3 regions of the Streptomyces sp. NPDC097617 genome follow, and region 3 is predicted to be linked to each of the others. Evidence: riboswitches for the same ligand, from Rfam matches in the RefSeq annotation. Region 3 holds a riboswitch; each other region holds the start of a gene.

Region 1 (4,807 bases), on a different contig from region 3:
CGTCTGCATGCCTGGAGGAAGTCTCTTCGTTCTCGTGGATGGGTGCTGCGGTTCGGCGGTACGGGTCACTCGCCGGGGCGGTCGGCCTTGTCGACGCCGTCCCAGACGTTGGAGTACCAGGGGCGGTCCGAGCCGGCGTGGCCGGTCCGGTGCGCTTCGGGGGGCTGGGCCCCGGGGTCGCTCATGATGTAGCTGATCTCCCCCGGGCGCAGGAAGTGCAGGTGCTTGCGCGCCTGCTGCTCCGCGTAGGAGTCGTCCTGCCAGCGGGCCTTCTCGTCGCGGAGCCGCTCCAGGCGGTCCCGCGCGGCCGCGGCGGCCCGCTGCTGCTCCGCGATCTCCGAGCGCTGGGACACGTACTGGCGCATCGGGTACGCGAGGGCGACGACCAGCGTACAGAGGACGAGCACCAGGAGCGCGGCGCGGCCGGTGAGCCGGCTGCGGCGGACCTGACGCCGCGACTGCGACCGGTAGACGTGGGCGGCGGTCCGCTCGCCGAGCTGCTTGAGCCTGGTCGCGGTGGAGAAGGTGGAGAACCGATCCCGGCTCCCGGCCATTGGTCCGCCTCCCCTAGGTACGCACTACGCAATACGTCCCCGCACACGGTACGGGACCGAGTGCGGGGACGTACGGAGGCCAGCCCCTCAGGGGGGTGATTAGCCCTTGAACCGCGGGAAGGCGCTGCGGCCCGCGTACACCGCGGCGTCGTCGAGGATCTCCTCGATGCGCAGCAACTGGTTGTACTTGGCGACGCGGTCCGAGCGGGCCGGGGCGCCGGTCTTGATCTGACCGCAGTTCACGGCGACGGCGAGGTCGGCGATGGTGACGTCCTCGGTCTCACCGGAGCGGTGGGACATCATGCACTTGAAGCCGTTGCGCTGGGCCATCTCGACGGCGTCCAGGGTCTCGGTCAGCGAACCGATCTGGTTCACCTTCACGAGCAGGGCGTTCGCGGAGCCCTCCTCGATGCCGCGGGCCAGACGCTCCGGGTTGGTGACGAACAGGTCGTCACCGACGATCTGGACCTTGGCGCCGAGGCGGTCGGTGAGGGTCTTCCAGCCGGCCCAGTCGTCCTCGTACAGCGGGTCCTCGATGGAGACCATCGGGTACGCGGAGACGAGCTCCTCGTAGTACTCGGTCATCTCGGCGGCCGAGCGGGACTGGCCCTCGAACTCGTACTTGCCGTCCTTGTAGAACTCGGACGCGGCGACGTCGAGCGCGAGCGCGATGTCCTTGCCCGGGGTGTAGCCGGCCTGCTTGATGGCCTCGACGATGAGGTCGAGCGCGGCGCGGTTGGACTCCAGGTTCGGGGCGAAGCCGCCCTCGTCACCCAGGCCGGTGGAGAGGCCCTTGGTGTGGAGGACCTTCTTGAGGGTGTGGTAGACCTCGGCACCCCAGCGCAGCGCCTCGGAGAAGGACTCCGCGCCGATGGGGGCGATCATGAACTCCTGGATGTCCACGTTGGAGTCGGCGTGCGACCCACCGTTGAGGATGTTCATCATCGGAACGGGCAGCAGGTGCGCGTTCGGACCGCCGAGGTAGCGGAAGAGCGGGAGGTCCGAGGCCTCGGACGCGGCGTGCGCGACGGCCAGGGACACGCCGAGGATGGCGTTGGCGCCGAGCGAGCCCTTGTTGTCGGTGGCGTCCAGGTCGAACATGGCCTGGTCGATCAGCCGCTGCTCGGTGGCGTCGTAGCCGACGAGCTCCGGGCCGATCTGCTCGATGACGGCGAGGACGGCCTTCTCGACACCCTTGCCGAAGTAACGGTCGGGGTCACCGTCACGGAGCTCGATGGCCTCGAATGCACCGGTGGAGGCGCCGGACGGGACGGCAGCACGGCCGGTGCTGCCATCGTCGAGGCCCACCTCGACCTCGACCGTGGGGTTGCCTCGGGAGTCCAGGATTTCCCGGGCTACGACGACGTCGATGGACGGCACGAGCATCTCCTTCTGGGATGTGACGCTGGGTGTGCGGTGGCGTGTCAGGCCGTGGGATGGCCTTGCCGCCTAGAGCCTAACCGGATCCGGGCACTCGACCGGCCGACCGCCCGGACCCTGGGACGAAAAAGGGACCGAATACCCCTCTTCCGGGACATAGGTCCCTTGATCACCGGCATTCAGGGGGCGGACACGGCACCGCCCGGCGCGTGGGGCACGCACCGGGCGGTGAAATCCTGCACGCCGTCAGCCGACGCCACGCACAGGGTTTTGCGGCATTTGCCGCACTGTTCAGCTGAGCTTCAGCTTCTGACCCGGGAAGATCAGGTCGGCGTCCGAGACGATGTCCTTGTTCAGCTCGAAGAGCTTCTCCCAGCCGCCCTTGACGCCGTTGGCCTCGGCGATGGTGCCCAGGGTGTCGCCCGGCTTGACCTCGTACGAGCCGTTGCCGGTCTTCGGGGCGGTCGGAGCCTCGGTGCGCTCGGAGCGGGTGACCGGAGCCTCGGCGCGCTTGGTCTTCGGCGCGACCTTGGTCTCGGTCTTCTTCGTCTCGGTCTTCGGCTTCGACTGCGGCTTGTTCTGAGCCGGGGTCTCGGAGCCGCCGCCGTTGTAGGAGGAGCCCGACAGGCCCTTGCCGCAGGACGGCCAGGCGCCCTTGCCCTGGCTCTTGAGGACCTTCTCCGCGACGGCTATCTGCTGCGCCTTGGTGGCCTGGTTGGCCTGCGGGGCGTACGACTTGCCGCCGTAGCCGGACCACGTGGAGGGCGAGAACTGCAGGCCGCCGTAGTAGCCGTTGCCCGTGTTGATGGCCCAGTTGCCACCGGACTCGCACTGCGCGACCTTGTCCCACTCGGAAGCGGTGGCGGCGCTGGCGGAGCCCACGGCCATCAGCGGGGCGGCCACGGCCACACCGGCGACACCGGCGAGCGTGACGATGCGGACAGCCTTGGAACCGCGACGGTGCTTGCCCTTGCCGGAAAGCAGCATGGAGTTTCTCCTCACCGACGCCTACGAGGTGAGCTGTCGGGTTCGGGCGAGTGAGTTGCCCGGTCGTGCGACCTAGCGCACGTCTTAACCCCAAGCCGGTGGCGTGACCGTCTCTCAACGGCCGCTCCCGGCACCTACCTTGGTTCCCCCGCTCCTGCCTTCGGCGCTTGACGCGACGACTGTTCCCCCCGTCCGCCGGCAGGATTCGGCGATGCGGTCGAAGGAGCCCGCGGTGGCGAGCGATTCAGAAGGTAGACAGGTCTCTCCCCGATGTTCAACGAGCAACATCGGGGAGAAACGGCCCCTACTTGCGCTCCCCGCAGGGGTGTTTGCGCAGGTGAGGACAGGGTTTGCGGAAGCCCCGGGGCGGGACACGCCAGTTGACCGGAAGAGACGCATGTCTCACTTGCCGAAAAGCGACATTCAACTCTTACCGGGTATCTCAACTGTCCTTATTCTGCTGTTAGATCCAGGTTTTGACCGGGCTTGATCAGATCGGCGTCCTCGCCGATGACCTGCTCGTTGGCCTCGTAGAGACCGTTCCAGCCGCCCTTCACGCCCTTGGCGACCGCGATGGTCGCCAGGCTGTCGCCCGCCCGAACGGTGTACGTGAGGTTCGACGGGACATCAGAGGGCCCCGACGGTTCGGCCGCCGGAGCACCGCGGTGCTTGCCGCCGCCCTCGGCGGGAGTGGCACCCAGGGTCCCCGTCGTCTCCGGAGTACCGGGGGTCCCGGGGGTCACGGGCGCCGTCGGGTCGACCGGGGGCAGTCCGGGCGTGGTCGGCGCGGTCGGGTCCACCGGCAGCGTGGGAGCCGTCGGGTCGACCGGGGCCGGCGTGGTGCTCGGGTCTCCCGGCAGGGTCGGCGCCGTCGGGTCGACCGGAGGCGTCGTCGGGACGTCCGGCGCGGGCATGACGGGCAGTCCGACGGACGGGGCGTCGGGGATCAGGAAGGGGGTGCCGAACGGGCTCGGGACCGGGGTCGGCGAACCGTAGTCGGTGGACGGCTTTTCGCCCGCGGTGGACGGAACGGCATCGTCCGGGCGGGACGGCGAGGCGAGGAGGGGGCCCTGGCCGCCGGGCAGACCGGGGTCCACCTGTGCGGCGGGGCTCTGGCGGTCCAGGCCGGCCGAGGCCGCGCACAGCGGCCACGCCTGCGGTCCGGTCGAGTTCAGCACCCGCTCGGCCACCGCGATCTGCTGGGACCGGCTCGCGAGGTCGGGGCGCTCGGCGAAGTCGAGACCGCCGGCGCTCTGCCACTCCTCCTGGGTGAACTGGAGTCCGCCGTAGGCTCCGCTGCCGAAGTTGGCACTCCAGGAGCCGCCGCTCTCGCACTCGGCGACCTTGTCCCACGTGGACGTGTCGGCGGCGGTGGCGCTGGTGGCCGCGAGCAGCGGCAGAGCCAGCGCGGAGCCAGTGACTCCGGCTGTGACGACCAGCGCGGGGACCTGGCGGGGGCGTCTGTGACGGCCGTTCCCGGAACGCATGTAGGTTCACCTTTCGCATAACAGCGGGGTAACGGCAGAACCTAGCGGCCTTCGAACGATTGTCACAAGTTCAAGCTGAATCTGACTTTTAATCAGATCTCGCTCAAATGTTTTGAGCCGTGAAGCGAACGGGAAGAGTACGAAGCCCTCGCATGATCAACCCCCCACGCCAGCGCAGGTCTTGAGTCGGAACGGCGAGTTCCAGATCGGGCAGGCGGGTCAGCAGGGTGGCGAGCGCGGTCTGCCCCTCGAGTCGGGCGAGCGGAGCGCCGAGGCAGTAGTGGATGCCGTGGCCGTACCCGAGGTGCTGGTTGTCCGTCCGGGAGAGGTCGAGGGTATCCGGGTCCGCGAACCGCCCGGGATCCCGGTCGGCCGCCGCGAGGACGACCAGGACCGGAT
Region 2 (4,807 bases), on a different contig from region 3:
ACGCGCTTGCATACAGTGGCAGGTCGATAAGAAATCTCTGCATCGCGAGCGAAAGGACCACATGCCCATGGGTCACACGGCCACAGCCCAGGCCGGCTCCGGCGGCCTGACAGCGACCGAGCACCGGCTGGCCAACGGCCTGCGCGTGGTGCTCTCCGAGGACCACCTGACCCCGGTCGCCGCGGTCTGCCTCTGGTACGACGTCGGCTCCCGCCACGAAGTCAAGGGACGCACCGGCCTGGCTCACCTCTTCGAGCACCTGATGTTCCAGGGGTCGGCGAGCGTACCGGGCAACGGCCACTTCGAACTGGTCCAGGGCGCCGGCGGTTCCCTGAACGGCACCACCAGCTTCGAGCGCACCAACTACTTCGAGACGATGCCGACCCACCAGCTGGAGCTCGCGCTCTGGCTGGAGGCGGACCGGATGGGGTCCTTGCTGGCCTCCCTGGACGACGAGTCCATGGAGAACCAGCGCGACGTCGTCAAGAACGAGCGCCGCCAGCGCTACGACAACGTTCCCTACGGCACGGCCTTCGAGCGGCTCACCGCCCTGGCCTACCCCGAGGGCCACCCGTACCACCACACCCCGATCGGCTCCATGGCCGACCTGGACGCCGCCTCGCTGGAGGACGCGCGCACCTTCTTCCGTACGTACTACGCGCCCAACAACGCGGTGCTGTCGGTCGTCGGGGACATCGACCCCGAGCGGACGCTCGCCTGGGTCGAGAAGTACTTCGGCACCATCCCGGCGCACGACGGCAAGCAGCCGCCGCGGGACGGCTCGCTGCCCGACACCATCGGGGAGCAGCTGCGCGAGGAGATCGTGGAGGAGGTCCCGGCGCGTGCGCTGATGGCCGCCTACCGGCTGCCGCACGACGGCACCCGCGAGTGCGACGCCGCCGACGTGGCGCTGACCATCCTGGGCGGCGGCGAGTCCTCGCTGCTGCACAACCGGCTGGTACGCCGAGACCAGAGCGCCGTCGCGGCCGGCTTCGGCATGCTGCGCCTGGCCGGGGCGCCGTCCCTGGGCTGGCTGGACGTCAAGACCTCCAGCGGGGTCGAGATCCCCGCCATCGAGGCGGCCGTGGACGAGGAGCTCGCGCGGTTCGCCGCCGAGGGCCCGACGGCCGAGGAAATGGAGCGCGCCCAGGCGCAGCTGGAGCGCGAGTGGCTGGACCGGCTGAGCACGGTGGCCGGGCGCGCCGACGAACTGTGCCGCTTCGCGGTGCTGTTCGGCGACCCGCAGCTGGCGCTGACCGCCGTCCAGCGTGTCCTGGACATCACCGCCGAAGAGGTGCAGGCCGTGGCCGCGGCCCGACTGCGCCCGGACAACCGCGCGGTGCTCGTCTACGAGCCGATCGAGTCCGACGAGTCCGACGAGTCCGACGAGAACGAGGGGGCGGAGCAGTGAGCGACACCGCAGCCGTCACGATGACCTTCCACCCGCAGCCGCAGGCCGGCGAGCCGCAGCCGTGGGCCTTCCCGGCCCCCGACCGCGGCCGGCTGTCCAACGGCCTGACCCTGCTGCGCTGCCACCGGCCGGGCCAGCAGGTCGTCGCGGTCGAGGTCAACCTCGCCGCCCCGCTCGACGCCGAGCCCGCGGGCCTGGACGGCGTGGCGACCATCATGGCGCGGGCGCTCTCCGAGGGCACCGACAAGCACTCCGCCGAGGAGTTCGCGGCCGAGCTGGAGCGCTGCGGCGCCACCCTCGACGCGCACGCCGACCACCCGGGCATCCGGGTCTCCCTGGAGGTCCCGGCCTCCCGGCTGCCCAAGGCGCTGGGCCTGCTCGCCGAGGCGCTGCGCGCTCCCGCCTTCGCCGACGCCGAGATCGACCGGCTGGTGCGCAACCGGCTCGACGAGATCCCGCACGAGCTGGCGAACCCGCAGCGCCGCGCCGCCAAGCAGCTCTCCAAGGAGCTCTTCCCGGCCGCCCTGCGGATGTCCCGGCCGCGCCAGGGCACCGAGGAGACGGTCGCCCGGATCGACTCCTCCTCCGTACGCGCCTTCTACGAGGCCCATGTACGCCCCGCCACGGCCACCGCGGTCGTCGTCGGCGACCTGACCGGCATCGACCTGGACGCCGTGCTGGCGGACACCCTGGGCACCTGGACGGGCAACACCGCCGCGGCCCTGCCGGTGCCGCCGGTGACCGCCGACGACACCGGCCGCGTGGTCATCGTGGACCGGCCCGGCGCCGTCCAGACCCAGCTGCTCATCGGCCGGATCGGGGCGGACCGTCACGACCGGGTGTGGGCGGCCCAGGTGCTCGGCACGTACTGCCTGGGCGGCACGCTGACCTCCCGCCTGGACAAGGTGCTGCGCGAGGAGAAGGGGTACACCTACGGCGTACGCGCCTTCGGCCAGGTGCTGCGCTCCACCGAGGACGGCAAGGGCGCCTCGATGCTGGCCATCAGCGGCTCGGTGGACACCCCGAACACCGGACCGGCGCTCGAGGACCTCTGGAAGGTGCTGCGCACCCTCGCCGAGGGCGGTCTTACCGACGCCGAACGCGATGTCGCCGTGCAGAACTTGGTGGGCGTGGCCCCGCTGAAGTTCGAGACGGCGGCCTCGGTCGCGGGCACCCTGGCCGACCAGGTCGAGCAGGAACTGCCGGACGACTATCAGGCGCAGTTGTACGCACAGCTGGCCGAGACCGGCACGGTGGAGGCCACTTCGGCGGTCGTGAAGGCCTTCCCGGCGGACCGGCTGGTCACCGTCCTGGTGGGCGACGCGGCGCTCATCGAGGAGCCCGTGCGGGCGCTGGGGATCGGTGAGGTCACGGTCGTCTCCAACTGACGCTCGGGCAACGGCTCCTTGAGGGCCGGCCGAAGATTTCGGCAAGGGGTTCTGGTGACTTGTTCACCAGAACCCCTTTTGTCCGTTTAGTGGTGAGGTTGCTTTTATGTGGTGTGGCGTACGCAACAAAAAGCCGTGTCTGTTTGGCGATTGACTGATGATCCGCCTAGCGTCGTCCGTGCTGTCCGTCAGTTGTGCCCGCCGCATCCGCGGCACCGGGCAGCGATCGCCGAGTCCCCGTCAGGCGCGAGCCTGGGGAGCCGGGGACCCACATGAGTCCCTGGGGTGAATCGGACCCCCTCGCAAGAGGAGGCCCGTAGGAGACCTTCCTGCTCCGAACCCGTCAGCTAACCCGGTAGGCGAGAAGGAAGGAAAGGATCAAACCCTTCATGGCGTTTGGCAGTCGTCCCGCTGGTTCCGGTAAGCACCGTGGTTCCAGCCGTCTGAGCCGTAAGACCGCCGGTTACGCCGGTATCGCCGCGATCGCCACCACGGGTGTCGTCGGCTCCCTCGCCGCCCCGGCCTTCGCCGCGGACAACCACAGCAGCAACCTCGGCCAGGACAGCGGCCTCGGTGCCGTCGTCGTCGCCGATGAGCTCGCGGGCGACATATCCGACCAGGCCGACGCCCAGCACCGCGCCGCCGAGCAGGCCGCCGCCAAGGCGCAGGCCGAGGCCGATGCGAAGCAGCGGGCCTCGGAGGCCAAGCGCCTCGCCGAGGTCAAGGCGAAGGCCGAGCGAGAGGCCGCCGAGCGCGCCGCCCGCGAGGAGGAGCGCAAGCGCCTCAACACCTTCGTCGCCCCGGTGGACGGCTCGTACGTCAGCACGCAGTACCACGCGGGCGGCGGCATGTGGTCCTCCGGCAGCCACACGGGCATCGACTTCCACGCCGCCTCCGGTACCTCGGTCCACGCCGTCGGCGTCGGCACCGTCGTCGAGGCCGGCTGGGGTGGCGCGTACGGAAACAACGTCGTCATCAAGCACAACGACGGCACGTTCACCCAGTACGGCCACATGACCTCGCTGAACGTCTCGGTCGGCCAGCAGGTTGCCGCCGGCCAGCAGATCGGGCTGTCGGGCTCCACCGGCAACTCCAGCGGCCCGCACCTGCACTTCGAGGCCCGCACCGGCTCGCAGTACGGCTCGGACATCGACCCGCTCGCGTACCTGCGCTCGCACGGCGTCGAAGTCTGACGCTGCGGCGCAGCGCTTCCGCTCCGCCTTCTGCTTCACCGAAGACCCCGGCTCCCCGAGCCGGGGTCTTTGTGTTGCGCCCTTGTGCAAATGTTTCGCATTTTCGGCTGCTCTCGGAAATTATCGTGTGTTGCAATAGAATCGCGGCACGCGCATGTGCGTGCAATGAGGCTGGCAGTCGGAAATAGGCGGAGGTTCGGTCTTGCGTATTCCTGCGCACGCGGTATGCACAGCAATCCGCGACGACATCGTCTCCGGAGCGTTCGAGCCGGGCGCCCGGCTGACCGAGGAGGTACTGGCCCGCCGGTACGGGGTCTCGCGCGTCCCGGTCCGCGAGGCCCTGCGGACCCTGGAGTCCGAGGGCTTCGTGACCACGCGGCGCCATGCCGGGGCGTGTGTGGCCGAGCCGACCGGGCAGGAGGCCGCGGACCTGCTGGAGCTGCGGATGCTGCTGGAGCCCCTGGCGGCCGCCAGAGCCGCCCGGCGGCGCACCGACGCGCACCTCAAGGTGCTGCGCGGGCTGGTCAGGCTGGGGCAGGAGCGGGCCAGGCGGGGCCAGGGGGAGGATCTGCGGTCCCTGGGCGGCTGGTTCCACGAGACGCTCGCGCAGGCGTCGGGCAGCCCCGGGCTGATCGCGCTGCTCACGCAGATGCGGCACAAGGTGGCGTGGATGTACGTGGTGGAGGCGCCGGCCAGGCCGGTGGAGTCCTGGGCGGAGCACGGCGCGATCGTGGACGCGGTGGCGCGCGGCGACGCCGAACGGGCGCGGGCCCTGACCGCGGTCCACGCGGACCGGGCGGCGGGGGCGCACCGGC
Region 3 (4,807 bases):
GTCAGGTCGGCCACGGCGGCCTCGAAGCGCTCCGCCACGTCGTCCGGGTCGGTCCCGGGCCGGATGATGTCGTTGCCGCCCGCGCAGAAGGTCACCAGGTCCGGTGCGAGGGCCTTGGCCCGCGGAAGCTGGTCGGTCACGATCTGGTCGAGGAGCTTCCCCCGCACCGCCAGATTCGCATATCGGAAGTCGTGCTCCTCGCGCTGATCCGCCAGGAGTACGGCGAGCCGGTCCGCCCAGCCGAGATACGAGTCCCCGGGTCCCGGGTCTCCCACGCCTTCGGTGAAGCTGTCCCCGATCGCCGCGTACGAGCCGATGGTCTTGAGTTTCGTCGTCGTCGCTGCCACGGGAACCCATACTTCACTCCCGTAACCAACCTACGCCAACGTAATGAGGGGTTGACGGACCGTGATCTATACCACGCAGGGGATAAGGAATAAGTACGCGTAAGGCCGGGACCCCCTCGGGTCCCGGCCTCACGCGTGTCGGCGGTCCGACGGCGGGTGCCGTCAGAGGCTCGCACCCTTCGAGCGGAGGTAGGCGATCGGGTCCATGTCCGAACCGTAGGACGGGCTCGTGCGGATCTCGAAGTGGAGGTGCGGGCCGGTCGAGTTTCCGGTGGATCCGGAGAGGCCGATGCTCTGGCCCGCGGTGACGCTCTGGCCGGAGGAGACGGAGAGCTGGGACAGGTGGGCGTACTGGGAGTACTTGCCGTCCGCGTGGCGGATGACGACCTCGTTGCCGTACGAGCCGCTCCAGCCTGCGGAGACCACGGTGCCCGCGCCCACCGCCTTGACGCTGGTGCCCGAGCCGGCGATGAAGTCGACGCCGGTGTGGTAGCCGGAGGACCACATGCTGCCCGCGACCTTGTACTGGGTGGAGATCCCGCCGCTGACCGGGGACACGAAGGCGGCGGCCGACTGCGGCGCGGCCGGAGCCTCGGCGGGGGCTTCCGCCGGAGCCTCGGCGGGGGCTTCCCGCTGCGCCCGGGCGGGCTTCTCGGCCTGCTTGCGGGCCGGGTTCGGCTCGGCCTGCGCGGCCGGCTTCGCATCGGCCTCGGGGGCGGCCTCCGCCTCGGACGCCTCGCCCGCACCGCCGAGGTCCAGCTTCAGGCCCGGGTGGATCAGCGACGGGTTGCCGCCGACGGCCTCGCGGTTGTCGGCGTAGAGCTGCTCCCAGCCGCCGGACAGGTGGCGCTCCGCGGCGATCTTGGAGAGGTAGTCGCCCGGCACGACCGTGTAGACGGACGGCGCGGCCTGCACGGCGGCGGCGGGCGTGGCCTGCAGCGCGACCGGGACCTGCGCGGCCACGACGGGGGCCACGGCGGGAGCGACAGCCGGAGCACCGGCCGCGTGGGCGCCGGCGGCGCCGATCAGCGGCAGCGCGAGGGCCGCGCCACCGGTTCCGGCGACGGCGAAACCGCGGGAAAGGGAGAGGGACTTGGGACGGCGGTGCTTACCCTTTGCAGGCATGACGAATTCCTCTCCGGCGCCTGCGAGGTGAGCTGTCGGGTTCGGACTGGAGATGTCCGGCCGTACATGTACGGGACATGAACGACTTCACCCCGAGCCGTCCCGGAGAAGGATCTCCGGGCCGGCGGCTTACCTGGTTCCCCCGCTCCTGCCGCGCGAAATTAGGTCGGATGCGGTTTCCGGGAGGCGGCAGGATTTGGCGGTCCGCCCGGATCGATCGCGAAGGTAATCCCTGGCAGCCGCGCGGAACAAGCCGTGAATTCGCTGACGGAATAACAGGCATCAGAGACCGATGGAATTCCGGTCACCCTCCGTCCATTCCCGACCGCCAACAGCCGCTCCGACCGGGCGATTCGGCTTTAGCGATCAGGCACTCACGGTCACCGTATGATCTGGCTCACGGGGACGTTCCCGATCTCTCGTCCGGATATGGCAAGTTGGCGCCAAGTAGTGTAATTCGGACAGAGGACCCAGGCGTGGCGGAGGAGTTGTTTTGACCCAGCAGATACAGGAGCCGGAGCTGACCGGAGTGCGCAATTTCCGCGATGTAGGCGGATTGCCGACTTCTAATGGCCGAACGGTCATGACAGGACGACTGTTCCGAAGCGGACATCTCGCGCATGCCACCGAAAGCGACGCAGAGTTCCTCTCCTCGCTCGGCCTCCACACCGTCTTCGACTTCCGCAACGGCGCCGACCACGCGCTGGAGGGTCCCGACGTCGACCTGCCCGGCGTCCGCAACGTCAACATCCCGCTCTCGGACCCGGCCGACGGTCGGGAGTTCTGGCGGCTGGTCCGCGACGGCGACCTCGTCCAGCTGCGCGAGATCCTGGGCGACGGAAAGGCGGCGGCCCGGATGTCGAACTCGTACCGCGCGATCATCCGGCAGCGCACCGCCGAGCACGGCCGGGTCGTGCACGCCCTCGCCGAGGACAGCGTCCCCGCGCTCATGCACTGCGCGGCCGGCAAGGACCGGGCCGGCCTGTCGATCGCCGTCACCCTGCTCGCGCTCGGCGTCGAGCGCGAGGCGATCGTGACGGACTACCTGGAGTCGAACGCGCCGCACCGCCGCTACCGCGTGCGCCGCACCGGCGAGTCGGCGGGCGAGCGCTCCCCCGAGGTGATGGAGCTGCTCGCGCCGCTCTTCGACGCCCGCGCCGAGTACCTGATGGCCGCCTTCGACACCATCGACGAGATCTGGGGCGGCGTGGACCGCTACCTGGCGGACGGCCTCGGGCTGCGGCCCGAGACCCTCGACCGGTTGCGGGACCGGCTGCTGGTCTGACGCGGCGGGGAACCGCTCCGGACCGGTTCCCCCCCGGGGTCGGCGGGCCGTCAGCGCGTGGCGACGGCCTGCTTCACCAGCGTCCTGCCGAAGTCCCAGATCAGCCCGGACCCACCGTGCGCCTCGTCCATGACCTCGCGGAACGCTCCGACGAACCGGTCCACGTCCCGCTCGTCCACGATCAGCGGCGGGATCAGCTTGATCACCTCCAGGTGATCCCCGGAGACCTGGGTGAGGATCCGGTGCTTCTGGAGCAGCGGCACCACGACCATCTGCGCGAAGAGCCCCTTGCGGGCCGCCTGGAGCATGGTCCACCGGCTGCGCAGGCCCAGCGAGGACGGCCGGCCGAACTCGATGCCGATCATCAGTCCGCGCCCCCGCACCTCGTGCAGCAGCTCGTACTCGTCCACCAGCGCGGCGAGCCGGCCGCGCAGCAAATCGCCCATGGCCCGGGCGTTCGCGACGACCTCCTCGTCCTCCATGACGGACAGCACCGCGAGGCCCGCCGCCATCGCCTGGGCGTTGGAGCCGAAGCTCGCCGAGTGCACGAGGACCCGGTCCATGGACGAGTAGACCTTCTTGAAGATCCAGTCCTTGCCCAGGGTCGCGCCGACCGGCACGTAGCCGCCCGAGAGTGCCTTCGCCACGCACACCAGGTCCGGCTCCACACCCGGCTCGTGCTGGTACGCGTAGAAGTCCCCGGTACGTCCGAGGCCCGTCTGCACCTCGTCGGCGATCAGCAGCGCCCCCCGCCGGTGCAGCATCTCCTGCGCGGCGAGCAGGAACCCGGGCGGGGCGGCCAGCACCCCCTTGCCCTGGATCGGCTCGACGACGAAGGCGGCCACGTCCCCGCGCTTCAGCTCACGCTCCAGGGCCCCGAGGTCCCCGAGCGTGATCCCGGTGTCGGGCAGCAGCGGCGCGAAGCCGTCGCGGAAGCCGCTCTCCCCGTTCACCGAGAGGGAGCCGGTGGTCAGCCCGTGGAAGGCGTGGTCGCAGTAGAGGACCCGGGGGCGCCCGGTGGCGTACCGGGCGAACTTCAGGGCCGTCTCCACGGCCTCGGTGCCGCTGTTGCCGAAGAAGACCCGGTCCAGGTGAGGGCTGTACGACAGCAACTTCTCGGCCAGCAGGCCGGGCAGCGGCTGGCAGTCGAACCGGGTGAGGTCGGCGAGCTGGGCGTCCAGCACGTCGTGCAGGACGCGGCGGACCACCGGGTGGTGGCGGCCCAGCCCCATCACCCCGAAACCGGCCAGCATGTCCAGGTAGTCGTTGCCCTCGGCGTCCCAGAAGTGTGCTCCCTCGGCCCGCTCGTAGACCTTGTCGAAGCCGATGGTGTGCAGCATCCGGGGCAGCTGGTGGTTGAGGTACCGGGCGTGCAGCTCGTAGCGCTCCGCGCCGCGCTCGGCCAGCAGGGCGCCGAGGTCGAAGCCCTTGCCCCGGCCGCCCTCCTCCTCCGGTGGCCGCGCGGTCATACCGACTTGTTCCGGTTGCTGGCGATCGTCTCCCGGGCCGCGCGCAGGGACTCCTTGAGGGAGCCCATGGTGGCGAGGACGGCGGTGGGCTCGTAGCCGCAGTGCGCCATGCAGTTCGCGCAGCGCGGGTCCTTTCCGCGGCCGTACTTGTCCCAGTCGGTGTCGTTGATGAGCTCGCGGTACGTCGGTACGTAGCCGTCGCTCATCAGATAGCAGGGGCGCTGCCAGCCGAAGAGGGAGTAATTCGGAATGGCCCAGGCCGTGCAGGGGAAATCGGCCTTTCCTTCCAGGAAGTCCAGGAAGAGCGGGGAGTGATTGAGCCGCCAGCGCCGCCGGTTGCCGCCGGCGAAGGCCTTCCTGAAGAGTTCCCGGGTCTGCTCGACGCCGAGGAAGTGCTCCTGGTCGGGAGCCTTTTCGTAGGCGTAGGCGGGCGAGATCATCATTTCGTCGACCTGGAGGTCGTCATTGAGGTAGTTGAGCACCTCGATGATCGTCTGCGGGGTGTCGGTGTTGAAGAAGGTGGAGTTCGTCGTCACCCGGAACCCGCGCCTCTTCGCCTCCTTGATGGCGGCCACCGCCTC

What was found. A riboswitch is a leader RNA that binds a small molecule or an ion and turns the genes downstream of it on or off. The one in region 3 is predicted to bind cyclic di-AMP.
Region 1: another riboswitch for cyclic di-AMP. It lies ahead of ACIQZO_RS35975 (transglycosylase family protein); the one in region 3 lies ahead of ACIQZO_RS20345 (LysM peptidoglycan-binding domain-containing M23 family metallopeptidase).
Region 2: another riboswitch for cyclic di-AMP. It lies ahead of ACIQZO_RS24445 (M23 family metallopeptidase); the one in region 3 lies ahead of ACIQZO_RS20345 (LysM peptidoglycan-binding domain-containing M23 family metallopeptidase).

Annotation. Positions count from the first base shown of each region.
Region 1 covers NZ_JBIWCL010000033.1:75,754-80,560, forward strand. Annotated here, with positions in the region: gene ACIQZO_RS35960 (DUF501 domain-containing protein) at 1-9, opposite strand, end outside; gene ACIQZO_RS35965 (septum formation initiator family protein) at 66-554, opposite strand; gene eno (phosphopyruvate hydratase) at 654-1,940, opposite strand; gene ACIQZO_RS35975 (transglycosylase family protein) at 2,226-2,921, opposite strand; cyclic di-AMP (ydaO/yuaA leader) riboswitch at 2,925-3,097, opposite strand; gene ACIQZO_RS35980 (transglycosylase family protein) at 3,374-4,408, opposite strand; gene ACIQZO_RS35985 (cytochrome P450) at 4,512-4,807, opposite strand, start outside.
Region 2 covers NZ_JBIWCL010000016.1:74,910-79,716, reverse strand. Annotated here, with positions in the region: gene ACIQZO_RS24455 (M16 family metallopeptidase) at 68-1,411, shown strand; gene ACIQZO_RS24450 (M16 family metallopeptidase) at 1,432-2,799, shown strand; cyclic di-AMP (ydaO/yuaA leader) riboswitch at 3,017-3,176, shown strand; gene ACIQZO_RS24445 (M23 family metallopeptidase) at 3,189-3,992, shown strand; gene ACIQZO_RS24440 (GntR family transcriptional regulator) at 4,195-4,807, shown strand, end outside.
Region 3 covers NZ_JBIWCL010000012.1:43,496-48,302, forward strand. Annotated here, with positions in the region: gene ACIQZO_RS20340 (SGNH/GDSL hydrolase family protein) at 1-347, opposite strand, end outside; gene ACIQZO_RS20345 (LysM peptidoglycan-binding domain-containing M23 family metallopeptidase) at 510-1,472, opposite strand; cyclic di-AMP (ydaO/yuaA leader) riboswitch at 1,477-1,650, opposite strand; gene ACIQZO_RS20350 (tyrosine-protein phosphatase) at 1,966-2,757, shown strand; gene ACIQZO_RS20355 (aspartate aminotransferase family protein) at 2,808-4,226, opposite strand; gene hpnH (adenosyl-hopene transferase HpnH) at 4,223-4,807, opposite strand, start outside.